Regions from separate parts of the Micromonospora sp. CMU55-4 genome, predicted to be linked through region 1. Evidence: riboswitches for the same ligand, from Rfam matches in the RefSeq annotation. Region 1 holds a riboswitch; each other region holds the start of a gene.
What was found. Region 1 has a riboswitch for cyclic di-AMP ahead of HA073_RS14995 (hypothetical protein). Riboswitches for the same ligand answer to the same signal wherever they lie in the genome.
Positions count from the first base shown of each region.

Region 2: linked by a shared signal. The riboswitch ahead of HA073_RS12335 (C39 family peptidase) and the one ahead of HA073_RS14995 (hypothetical protein) in region 1 are both predicted to bind cyclic di-AMP.
Region 3: linked by a shared signal. The riboswitch ahead of HA073_RS04555 (hypothetical protein) and the one ahead of HA073_RS14995 (hypothetical protein) in region 1 are both predicted to bind cyclic di-AMP.

Region 1 is NZ_JAAOLH010000007.1:208,221-211,525, reverse strand. It holds gene HA073_RS15005 (STAS domain-containing protein) at 101-460, shown strand; gene HA073_RS15000 (SRPBCC family protein) at 502-1,038, shown strand; gene HA073_RS14995 (hypothetical protein) at 1,035-2,111, opposite strand; cyclic di-AMP (ydaO/yuaA leader) riboswitch at 2,116-2,247, opposite strand; gene HA073_RS14990 (cation diffusion facilitator family transporter) at 2,391-3,305, opposite strand.
Region 2 is NZ_JAAOLH010000005.1:318,686-321,990, forward strand. It holds gene HA073_RS12330 (alpha/beta fold hydrolase) at 1-366, opposite strand, end outside; gene HA073_RS12335 (C39 family peptidase) at 612-1,445, opposite strand; cyclic di-AMP (ydaO/yuaA leader) riboswitch at 1,651-1,791, opposite strand; gene HA073_RS12340 (hypothetical protein) at 2,092-2,856, opposite strand; gene HA073_RS12345 (hypothetical protein) at 2,996-3,305, opposite strand, start outside.
Region 3 is NZ_JAAOLH010000002.1:281,844-285,148, forward strand. It holds gene HA073_RS04550 (carbonic anhydrase) at 1-183, shown strand, start outside; gene HA073_RS04555 (hypothetical protein) at 245-1,270, opposite strand; cyclic di-AMP (ydaO/yuaA leader) riboswitch at 1,274-1,405, opposite strand; gene HA073_RS04560 (YibE/F family protein) at 1,560-2,843, opposite strand; gene HA073_RS04565 (SHOCT domain-containing protein) at 3,008-3,217, opposite strand.

The DNA of each region.
Region 1 (3,305 bases):
GCTCATCCCGGGGGGTGGCGACCGGGCCGTTGGAGGAATACTCTCGGTCGCGGCCCGCGTACTGATGAGGCGCCCGTCAAGGGCGAGTGGAGGTGCTCGCGTGAGCCTGTCGATCGTGAAGTCGGTGCGGCCGGGTGGTGTCGTCCAGATCGCGCCCCGTGGGGAGATCGACGTCGACACCGCGTACGAGGTGCGGGAAGCGATCGCCGAGGTGCTCGCGAAGGGCCGTCCCTCGCGCATCGAGCTGAACATGCGGCTCGTCACGTTCATCGACTCGGTCGGCATCAGCGCCATGGTGGCCGGCTTCCAGACCTGCGAGGTCAGCGGCGTCAAGCTCGTGGTCACCGAGCCGAGCCGGTTCGTGCACCGGCAGCTCTGGGTGACCGGCCTGCTCGGCCTCTTCGGCGCTCCCGAGCCGTGGTTCGCCGACGACACCCCCGAGGTGCTGCCCGGCGCCTGAGCGCCGTTCGCACCCCCTGCGGCCAGGGGACCTTCTACCCGTTGCCAGCCCGGCGTCGGTACGGGACGATCGTCGCGACGTACGACGGCGAGGGGGCCCGCTTGCAGAGCAGCGACAGCTTCAGCTACACCGTGCAGGCCCGGTGCAGCCGGGCCGACGCGGTGGCACTGCTGGGTGACCTGAGTCGCCAGGGCGAGCTGCATCCGCTGATCGTCCGGGTCCGGCAGCTGCCGGCCCGGCCGGGCGCGCTGGCCAGCTACGCGATCACCGACCGGCTGCAACTGGGCCCGCTGCACTTCCCGGTCACGTACCAGGCGGACGTGCTGGTCGCGAGCGAGGACGAGGTGGTCACTGTGGCCCGGCAGCAGCCGGCGACGACGGTGCGCAACCACACCCGGCTGCGCGACGAGCCCGACGGCACCGTGCGCATCGACGTGGAGATCACGCTCACCGCGCCGGCGCCGCTGTTCGGGTACGCGTTCCGCCAGGCCCGGGCGGCTCACCTGAGCCTGGCGGCCCGTCTCGGCGCGACGCTGGAGGGCCGGCCCGATCCGGCCGGCCCCCCGGGAGCGCGCTAGTACACCGACAGGTGCACGTGGTTGGTGTGGTCGCTGGACGGGTCTCCGTTGCCGCCGCTGTACGACTTCCACCCGCTGCTGGGCAGCCAGATCTGCTTGAACCAGATCACGTAGAGCACGGCGAGCGGGTCGGCGTTGCGCACGAAGTACGCGGCCAGGTTGTTGCCGTACGTCCGGTCACCGCCGCTGGCCACGCCGCCGAAGCCGTTCTTCTGGGCGGCGAAGTCGCAGGCCCGCCCCTTCGGGTGCTCGCCCGAGCCGCTGGGCCGGTGGCACGAGACGTACCTGGTGAAACCGGCCGCCTTGGCCTGCTGCAGCGCGTGCAGCGTCCGCGGGGTGATGCAGCCGTTGGCCGGGGTCGGGTCGATGACGCTGCACGACTCCGACGGCCACGAGCCGTCCGAGTTGCGTGGCGCGGGCTTCGCGTTCTTGCTTGAGGTGCCCTGGACGCTGCCGCCGCCGCTGCTGTTGTTGCGGGCGGAACGTTCGTTCGCCACTTCGAGCGCGCGCTCGGCCTGCTCCTTGCGCTTGCCCATCACCTCGACCTGCTTGCGCTGCTCGCGGATCTCGGTGTCGAGCGCGGCCCGGGTGCGGGTGGCCTCGTCCCGGGTGGTGATCAGCTCGCGCACCGTGCGGTCCTCGTGCGCGGCGACCTGTTCCAGCGTGGCGGCCCGGTCCATGAAGCCCGCCGGGCTGCTGCTGTCGAGCAGCGCGGCGGCGGTGCCGAGCCGCCCGGCGCGGTACGCCACCCCGGCGATCTCACCGACCTTGGCGTCACGTACGGCCAGCTCGGCGCCGACCTTCGCGAGCTGGTCGTTGAGCTGCTTCTGGCGGTTCACCGACCGGTTCAGCGCGGCCTTCGCCTCCAGCCAGCCCTTGCTGGCCGCGTCGAGTTGGGCGCGCAGCTCCGGCGTGCCGCCCTCGTCGTCGCCGGGCGCGGCGGCGAGCAGGCCGGTCCGGGGCGCCGCCGAGGCGGGGGAGGCCGGAACGGTCGCGACGCCGACAGTCAGCGTCGCGACGAGCAGGGCCGCCAACCGGGCGGCCGTCCGTCGTACAGGTGCCACTGGGGGCATTCACATGTCCTTCCGTCAACCGCCGACCGGGTTAGCTGACGGGTTCGGGACGGAAGATCCCTACCGCTGACGCGGATGCACCCCACGTACGTGGTTCCCCGGCTCGCCCCTTCGGGCGATTAGGCGACGGCCACCCCACCTGCGCCGGTGACGCCGGTGGCTGCGGCCGCGACCGAGCCTACCGGCGCGGCCCGGGCGTGGCTCCGTTGCGCAGTGCCGCATGGTGGGGCAAAACCGACATAAGTGTACAGCAGTCACGGTGATTTAAGTCTGCCCTAATCACCACTCGGTCTTTCCGCACACTCCGGCTGACGCTCCGGGTTCGACCTGCAACGTGGCGTGATCGATGGAGAAGTCCTCGTGCAGCGCCGTCCGCGCGGCGGCCAGCACCCCGGCCGGGTCCACGCCCGGGTCGGTGGTCAGGTGCGCCGAGGCCACCTCCATGCCCGAGGTGAGCGTCCAGACGTGCAGGTCGTGCACCTCGGCCACGCCGGGGACCGCGGCCAGCCGGTCGTGCACGGCGGTCACCTGGAGGTGCTCCGGCGCCGCCTGCACCAGGATGCGCACCGCGGCCCGGCCGAGCCGCCAGGTGCGCGGCAGGATGAACAGGCCGATCCCGACGGCGACCAGTGGGTCCGCCCACCACCAGTCGGTCACCGCGATGACCAGCGCCGCGGCGATCACGCCGAGCGAGCCGAGCAGGTCGCCGAGCACCTCCAGGTACGCGCCGCGCAGGTTGATGCTCTCCTTCGCCCCGGCGCGCAGCAGCGCGAAGGCGACGATGTTGGCGAGCAGGCCGAGCACCGCCACCACGAGCATCGGGCCGGCCAGCACCTCCGGCGGCTCGCCGAAGCGGCGTACCGCCTCGATCAGGACGTAGACCGCGACGGCGCCGAGCAGCACGGCGTTGGCGAGGGCGGCGAGCACCTCCAGCCGGTAGAGGCCGAACGTGCGCTGCGGGTCGGTGCCGGCGCGCCGGGTGGCGGTGATCGCCGCGAGGGCCATGCCGATGCCGAGCACGTCGGTGAACATGTGCCCGGCGTCGGAGAGCAGGGCGAGCGAGCCGGTGGTGAAGGCGGCCACCGCCTCGACCACCATCAGGACGGCGAGCAGCGCGAACGCGGCCCAGAGCCGGCCTGCGTGGCGGTGTGCCGCGTTGGCCACCGCGCTGCTGTGGTCATGACCTGCGCCCAC
Region 2 (3,305 bases), on a different contig from region 1:
CTTCGCCAGCTCGGCCGGGGACCAGACCGCCTTGATGCCGAGCCCCACCACCGCGTCCACCGGAAGAGCCCGCTGCCGGGCCGCGAGCGCCAGCGCCACCACCCCGCCGAGCGAGTGCCCGAGCAGCACCAGCCGGTCGTGCGGGCCCAGCCGGAGCGGACCGAGCCCGTCCGCGACGCGCTGGGCCAGGGCGTCGAACGAGTAGCCGTCGAGCGGCGGCGACCAGCCGTGGCCGGCCAGGTCGGGGGCGAGCCAGCGCCCGGGCCAGCGGCGCTCCAGCAGCGGCGCCCAGGGCAGCCACACCTCGCCGGTGGCGCCCATGCCGTGCAGGAGAATCAGGTGCCGGTTCCCCGTCGCATCGCCCATTGGCGCAGTCTGCCACCGCCCGCCCCGGACACGCGAGACCGAACCCGCCCCGCCCAAACCGCCCGCCCTCGCCCTCGCCGCCGATCTTGGAGTTGTGGTGCCTCCCATAGCGGGGTGAGCCGGGCATACCAGGCGCCACAAGTCCAAGATCGGCGCGCCGAGAGGGCGGCGGGCGAGGGGCGGGCGGGGACGGGGAAGGCCGGCGCCCCGGGACGGGGTGCCGGCCTTCGCAGGGTGCGGGGCGGTCAGGCGGAGTAGCCGCGGCTGGCGATCCAGTGCGCCAGGTCGATCGTGGTGAGCCAGTACGACGGCAGCGACGGGTCGGCCGAGTCGGCGATCCGGACGGTCCGGCCGTCGTCCTTGTAGCCGATCACCGCGACGTAGTGGCCGCCGGGGAACGAGTGCCAGCCGCCGTTGGTGTCGGTGGCGGTGCCGGCGACGTTCGCGACGACCCCCCGGCCGTTGCTGATCGCCTCGACCACGTCGGCCTGGAGCCGGTCCATCTGGGCCGGGCTGGCCGAGCCGGGAATCATCCGGGTCCGGTACGGGTTGCCCTTGACCTGCTGGTTGAGCACGCGCGTGGTGTCCTCGGCCGAGTTGGTGCCCATCTCGGTGGTGCCGAGCGGGCCGGCGAGTGCGTCCTGGCTGCGCTCGATGCCGGTGGCGCTGAGCGCGTTGCGCACGGCGGCCGGGCCGCAGTAGTAGTAGTTGATCTGCGCCTGGTAGTCGTAGTCCAGCGTCTTGCTCGACGGCGGCTTCGGCGCGGCCTTGGTGACGTCCGGGTCCGCCGCGGCCTTCTTCGCCGACGGGGAGGCGCTGGGCGACTTGCTGGGCTCGGCGCTCGGCGACGCCGGCGGGACGACGATGCGCGCCTCGCCGCGGCTGGCGGGCTCGCCGAGCCGTGCGCCGAGTTCGGCGACCGAGGCGGTGTTCTCCTGCCGGACCGGGGCGTCCTCACCCGCGGCGAGGGCGGTGCCGGCGCCGGCGGCCAGCACGAGCGCCGCGGCCGATCCGGCGATGATCTGGTACGGGCGTTCGGTGGCGATCCGCCGCAGCTGACGCTTCAGGTGGTGCTTCACGAAATCCTCCACGGGGGGCGTGATCGGCACACGCCGGCCCGGCACGTGGAGGGGTTCACACGTGCTGGCAGGCCGGATGGGCCGGGGAACGGGTACGCCCGCGATGCCGGGCGCCCAGGGGCGGTTTGCCGGTCGCGTCAGGCGAGCGCGGGTACCGCGGAGCCGTGGAGGCGGGGGGACGATCGAGGGGTGGGCACGAGGATGGGACTCCTTCCGTGGCCGCCGACCGGGTTAGCTGACGGATTCGGGCGGGAAGTACGCCCTACCGCGGCAGTGGCCGCGGATTCACCCCGATGGTGCTCATGGTTCCCCGGTTCGTGATGACACGATTAGGCGGGTCGGCGCGGCGTCGCCTTCTGCGATCGGTTACCGCACCGGACGCGCCGACACTACCGGCGGGTACTGCCCCTGCCAAGCGCTCCCACCTGCGTAAACATGATCCCCGGTAACGGATTTCGGAACAGCCGGTTACTCACTTCACTCAATGGGACAAGCGGTGGTGACGGCGCCCGGGAGGCGAAAAGGGGACAGACGGCGAGCGCCTGACCGGCAATGGCGCGGCTCATTGGCCTGTTCTGCGCTCCACGCCCGTTTCGGCGCCGGGGGTGAGCCGGCTCACCACATTCCGGGTAACAATTCGGTCGCCTCAGCCGACCCGGGCCGGACGCCAGCGGGCGTTGCGGACGGACGCGCCGACCGGCAGGGGGATCGTCGCCACGCCGCGGGACACCGGGGCGGGCCGCACCGCCAGGGTGGCCGCGTACGCCTCGGCGGCGAGCGTACGGGCGGCCTCGGCGGCCAGTTCGGCGTCCCGCCACGCCTGCCGCTCCCGCTCGGCGGCGCTCTCCCAGCCGGCCCGGCGCCGGTCCCGTACGGCCCGGGCCAGCACGATCTCCTGCTCGGCCGGGTGCCGGCGCGGGTCCCACCCGTTGCGGCGCGCCAGCACGTCGGCGAGTTGCCGGGCGGACAGGTCGCCGCGCCAGTGCGCCGTCATGGCGGCGTGGTGCAGCCAGCGCTCCCGGGCCGCGTACTCCGCCGGGGTGCGCGGGGTGCGCGGGGCGGCCAGCGGGGCGGCCCCGGCCAGCCGGCGGGCGGCGCTGTCCGCCTCGTCGTACGCGGTCCAGGCGCGTTCCGCCTCGTCCTGCGCGGCCAGCCACCGTTCCCGGCGGCGACGGGCCGTCTGGGCGGCCCCGGCGGCGGCCACCGCCACCTCCTCGGCGTACCGGACGAGGTCGTCGCGGCGCGCGGCGTCCTGGTCCACCGGATCGGCGGCAGCCTCGGCGACGTCGTCGCGCTCGGGCCGGGCCACCAGCGCGGCGAGCAGGCCGAACGTGAGCAGCATCAGGAAGGACCAGATGGCGGCGGCCTCGGGGACCGCGGTGAGGAAGTGGTAGAGAGCGGTCTGCGACATGGTCGGCACCTCACGGGAAGAACCTGGCGGGAGACTCCGCACGGCCGGTCGGGGCGCGGCGCGAGGGCGCCGGGCCGGCGAGGGGCGGGTGCGGGATGACGTTCGGTGGGTGCGGTGACGGGCGCGGCCCGTGGGCGGATCAGCGGGCGGGCGGGGCCCGCAGGCCGACCGGCGCGGTGATCCGGCCGGCCGGGACCGGCTGCGGGTCGTTCGGGAGCGTGTCGGTGGCCCGTGCGGCGGGCGCGGGTGCGCCGTCGGGACGGGCCTGCCGCTCGGCGGCGCGGTCGGATTCCGGTCGCGGGGCGGCCGGCGTGCTCACGTACGCCGGGCCGGCTGGCGCGGCGGCGGCGGCCGGCAGCGTGGCCGCGCCGAACGAACAGGCGACGACCACGGCGAGACTGGCGAGCATCCGGGCGGTCCAGCGCGCCACCCACCACACGGGGCAGGTG
Region 3 (3,305 bases), on a different contig from region 1:
ACCGTGGAGACGCTGCTGGCCCGGTCCTCCGTGCTGGCCGAGCGGGTCGCGGCGGGCCGGTGCACGGTGGCGGGGATGTCGTACCGGCTCTCCGGCGGCGAGGTGCGGACAGTGGCGCAGGTCCCGGCGTCACTGCCCGCTCCCTCGTCGCCGGCGGACGCGGACGCGGCGCTGGCCGGCTGACCGGAGCGCCGGACGACGAAGGGGCCGCCCACGGGGGCGGCCCCTTCTTGCTGCGTCCAGGTCAGAGCATCGACATGTGGACGTGGTCGGTGTGGTTCGACGGCCCGCTGTACGACCTCCAGCCGGTGGCCGGGAACCAGATCTGCCGGTTCCAGATCACGTAGTAGATGCCCAGCCGGTCGGCGTTGCGGATGAGGAAGGCGGCCACGTCGTTGCCGTACTTGCGGGTGTCGTTGTTGTGCCAGGGTGAGAAGCCGCTGTTCTGCAGCGACCAGTCGCACGCCTTGCCCTTGGGGTGCTCCCACGGCCCGCCCGGCCGGTAACAGCCCACGAAGCGCGTGTAGCCGGCGCGCCGGACCTCCTTGTAGGCGTGCAGCGTCCGCGGCGTGATGCAGCCCGAGGTGGTCGGGTCGTTCTCGCTGCACGACTCGGCCTTCCAGCCGCCGTCGGCGGTGCGGCCGGGGCCGATCTTGGCGACCGGTGAGGTGGCGTCGACCAGGCCGCCGGTGAAGCCGAGGCCGCCGACGAGCTTGAGGGCGCGTTCGGCCTGCACCTTCTCGCGCTCCATCGCGTTCTTCTGCTTCTCCTGCTCGCGCACCTCGGCGTCGAGCGCGATCTTGGCCGTCTCGGCGCGGTTCTTGACCGCGTTGATGGCGGCCAGGCGCTGCGCGTTGAGGAGGTTCAGCTCGTCCAGGGCGTTGACGCGGCGGACGAACGAGTCGGGCGAGTTGCTCTCCAGCAGCATCGCCATCGCGCCCATCCGGCCGGTCCGGTAGGACTGGGCGGCGAGCTGGTTGACCTGCGGGCTGAGCGCCTCGAGTTCGGCCTGTGCCGCCTGTACCTCGGCGGCCAGCCGCCGCTGGCGGTCCTGCGACTTGGCCAGCTTCGCCTTCGCCTGGAGGAAGTTCCGGTTGGCGCTGTCGATCGCCTCGGTGATGAGCGGTGGTTCGCCGTCCTCCTCGTGCCCGGACGGCTTCGGGGCCGCCGCGGCGGGGGCCGCCGTCGCCGAGTTCGGCCCGGCCAGCACTGCCAGCGAGGCCAGCACGGCCACCAGGGGTGTCAGCCAGCGGCGCAGGGGTGGCGTCACAGTGTTCCCTTCCGTCGGCCGCCGACCGGGTTAGCTGACGGGTTCGGGACGGAAGTGGCCCCTACCGCTCGCGCGGATTCACCCCATGTACCTGGTTCCCCGGCTCGCCCGCAGGCGATTGGGCGGCGGCACCGCTGGCGCCGGTGCGCGCCTTCGGCGGTGACCGGCAGCGAGGTTACCCGACAGCACTCCTGCGGATCTACGTCCGGAAGCCGACCAATAGCGAGATTTCGCCGTGGCGCACCGTGACCAGCGTCGCGTTTGAAATCGATGGTCACCGTGCGGAGTGTCACCATGTCGCCTCCGTACTCTTTCCGCCGCCGAGCGCCTCCAGCGCGTCGTCGCGTCCGGCCGGCGGACGGGGCGGCGGGGGTACGGGCGACGCCGGCTCCGGACCGGGCGCGCGCCGTCCGGCGGTGGTCACGATCGCGGCCAGTGCGGTCGTCAGCGGTACGGCGGCGATCAGGCCGAGCGTGGCCACCGCGCTGCGGACGATCTCCTGGGCGAGGAACTCGCTGGTGAGGATCTGGCTCACCGGGCGGGAGTCGGCGACCAGCAGGAGCAGCAGCGGCAGCGACGCGCCCGCGTACGCCAGCACGATGGTGTTGACGGTGGACGCGATGTGGGCCCGGCCGACGCGGGTCGCCGCCCGGTAGAGCTGCCGCCGGGACAGCCCCGGGTTGGCGTGCGCGAGTTCGGTGACGGTGGCCGCCTGGGTGACGGTGACGTCGTCCAGCACGCCCAGCGAGCCGATGATGATGCCCGCCAGCAGCAGTCCGTGCAGGTCCACGTCGCCCTGGAACATGGACAGGGTGGTGGCGTCCTCGCTGCCGAAGCCGGTCAGGTGGGTGGCGGACGTGGCGAGCAGGCCGAGCACGCCGGTGATCACGAGGCTGCCGAGCGTGCCGAGCACCGCCACCGACGTCTGCGCGGTGATCCCGTGCGTCAGGTAGAGCACCACGAACATGATCAACGCGGCGCCCACGATCGCCACCAGCAGCGGCGGCTGGCCGCCACCGATGCCGGGCAGCACGAAGCCGAGCAGGATGGCGAAGCTGGCCGCCAGGCCGCCGAGCGCGGCGAGCCCGCGCCAGCGGCCGAACGCCACGATCGCGGCGGCGAAGAGCACCAGCAGCCAGATCAGCGGTGTGCCGCGCTGGTGCTCGGCGATGTTGTAGGACTTCATCGAAGGGTCGGCCGGGTCGATCAGCTCGACCAGGACGATCTTGTCGCCGACCTCGACCCGGGGCGCGCCCGGTCCGGCCGGGAGCGGCGTCTCGACCTGCCGTCCCGCGTCCGGGCCCTGCTCGGCGGCGACGGTCGCGGTGCCGCAGGGGCCGCCCGCGCCCTCCGGGGCCTCCGGCGTCGGCGGGCAGGGTTCGGTGACCACCCGGGTCACGGTGCCGTGGTAGCGGGGGACGTCCGCGCCGCCGACCGGCTCCCGGTCCTGCCGGGGCCAGAGCACCAGCGCGGCGATCACGGTGAGCGCGAACAGCGGCACCACCACGGCGACGAGCAGCCGCCGTACGCCCGGTGGCGTGGGCGGTGCGGGGCGGGTGTGGTCGGCACCCAAGGCGTCTCTCCCAACGGTCGCGGCGACGCCTGGTCCGCCGGACCGGTCTGGTCACCGGGCCGGCGCGGACGTGTCGACCACGTCCGGGTCGTCGCCCCGACATGGTAGGCAGCCCGGCTGGGTGCTCCCGGACACCGTGACCGGTGACGCGCGCCCCGCGCGGGTCAGGCCAGTCCGGCCCGGCGTCGCCGGTACTCGTCCTCGTCGATCTCGCCGCGGGCGTACCGCTCGTCGAGGATGCGCCGGGCCGCCGTCGGCCCGGACCGCTGCGGGCCGGTCCACCGCACGGCCAGCCAGAGGAGCCCTGCCAGCACCGCCAGCACCGCCAGGGACCAGATCCACATCCAGCCCATCATCGGGCTCTGCCACATCATCGGGCCGCCCTCCGTCCGTCACTGCGGGTCCGCCGGGGCCGGCCTGCCCGCCACTTCGACGGTACGGCCGCACGGGCGCGTCGGCGCG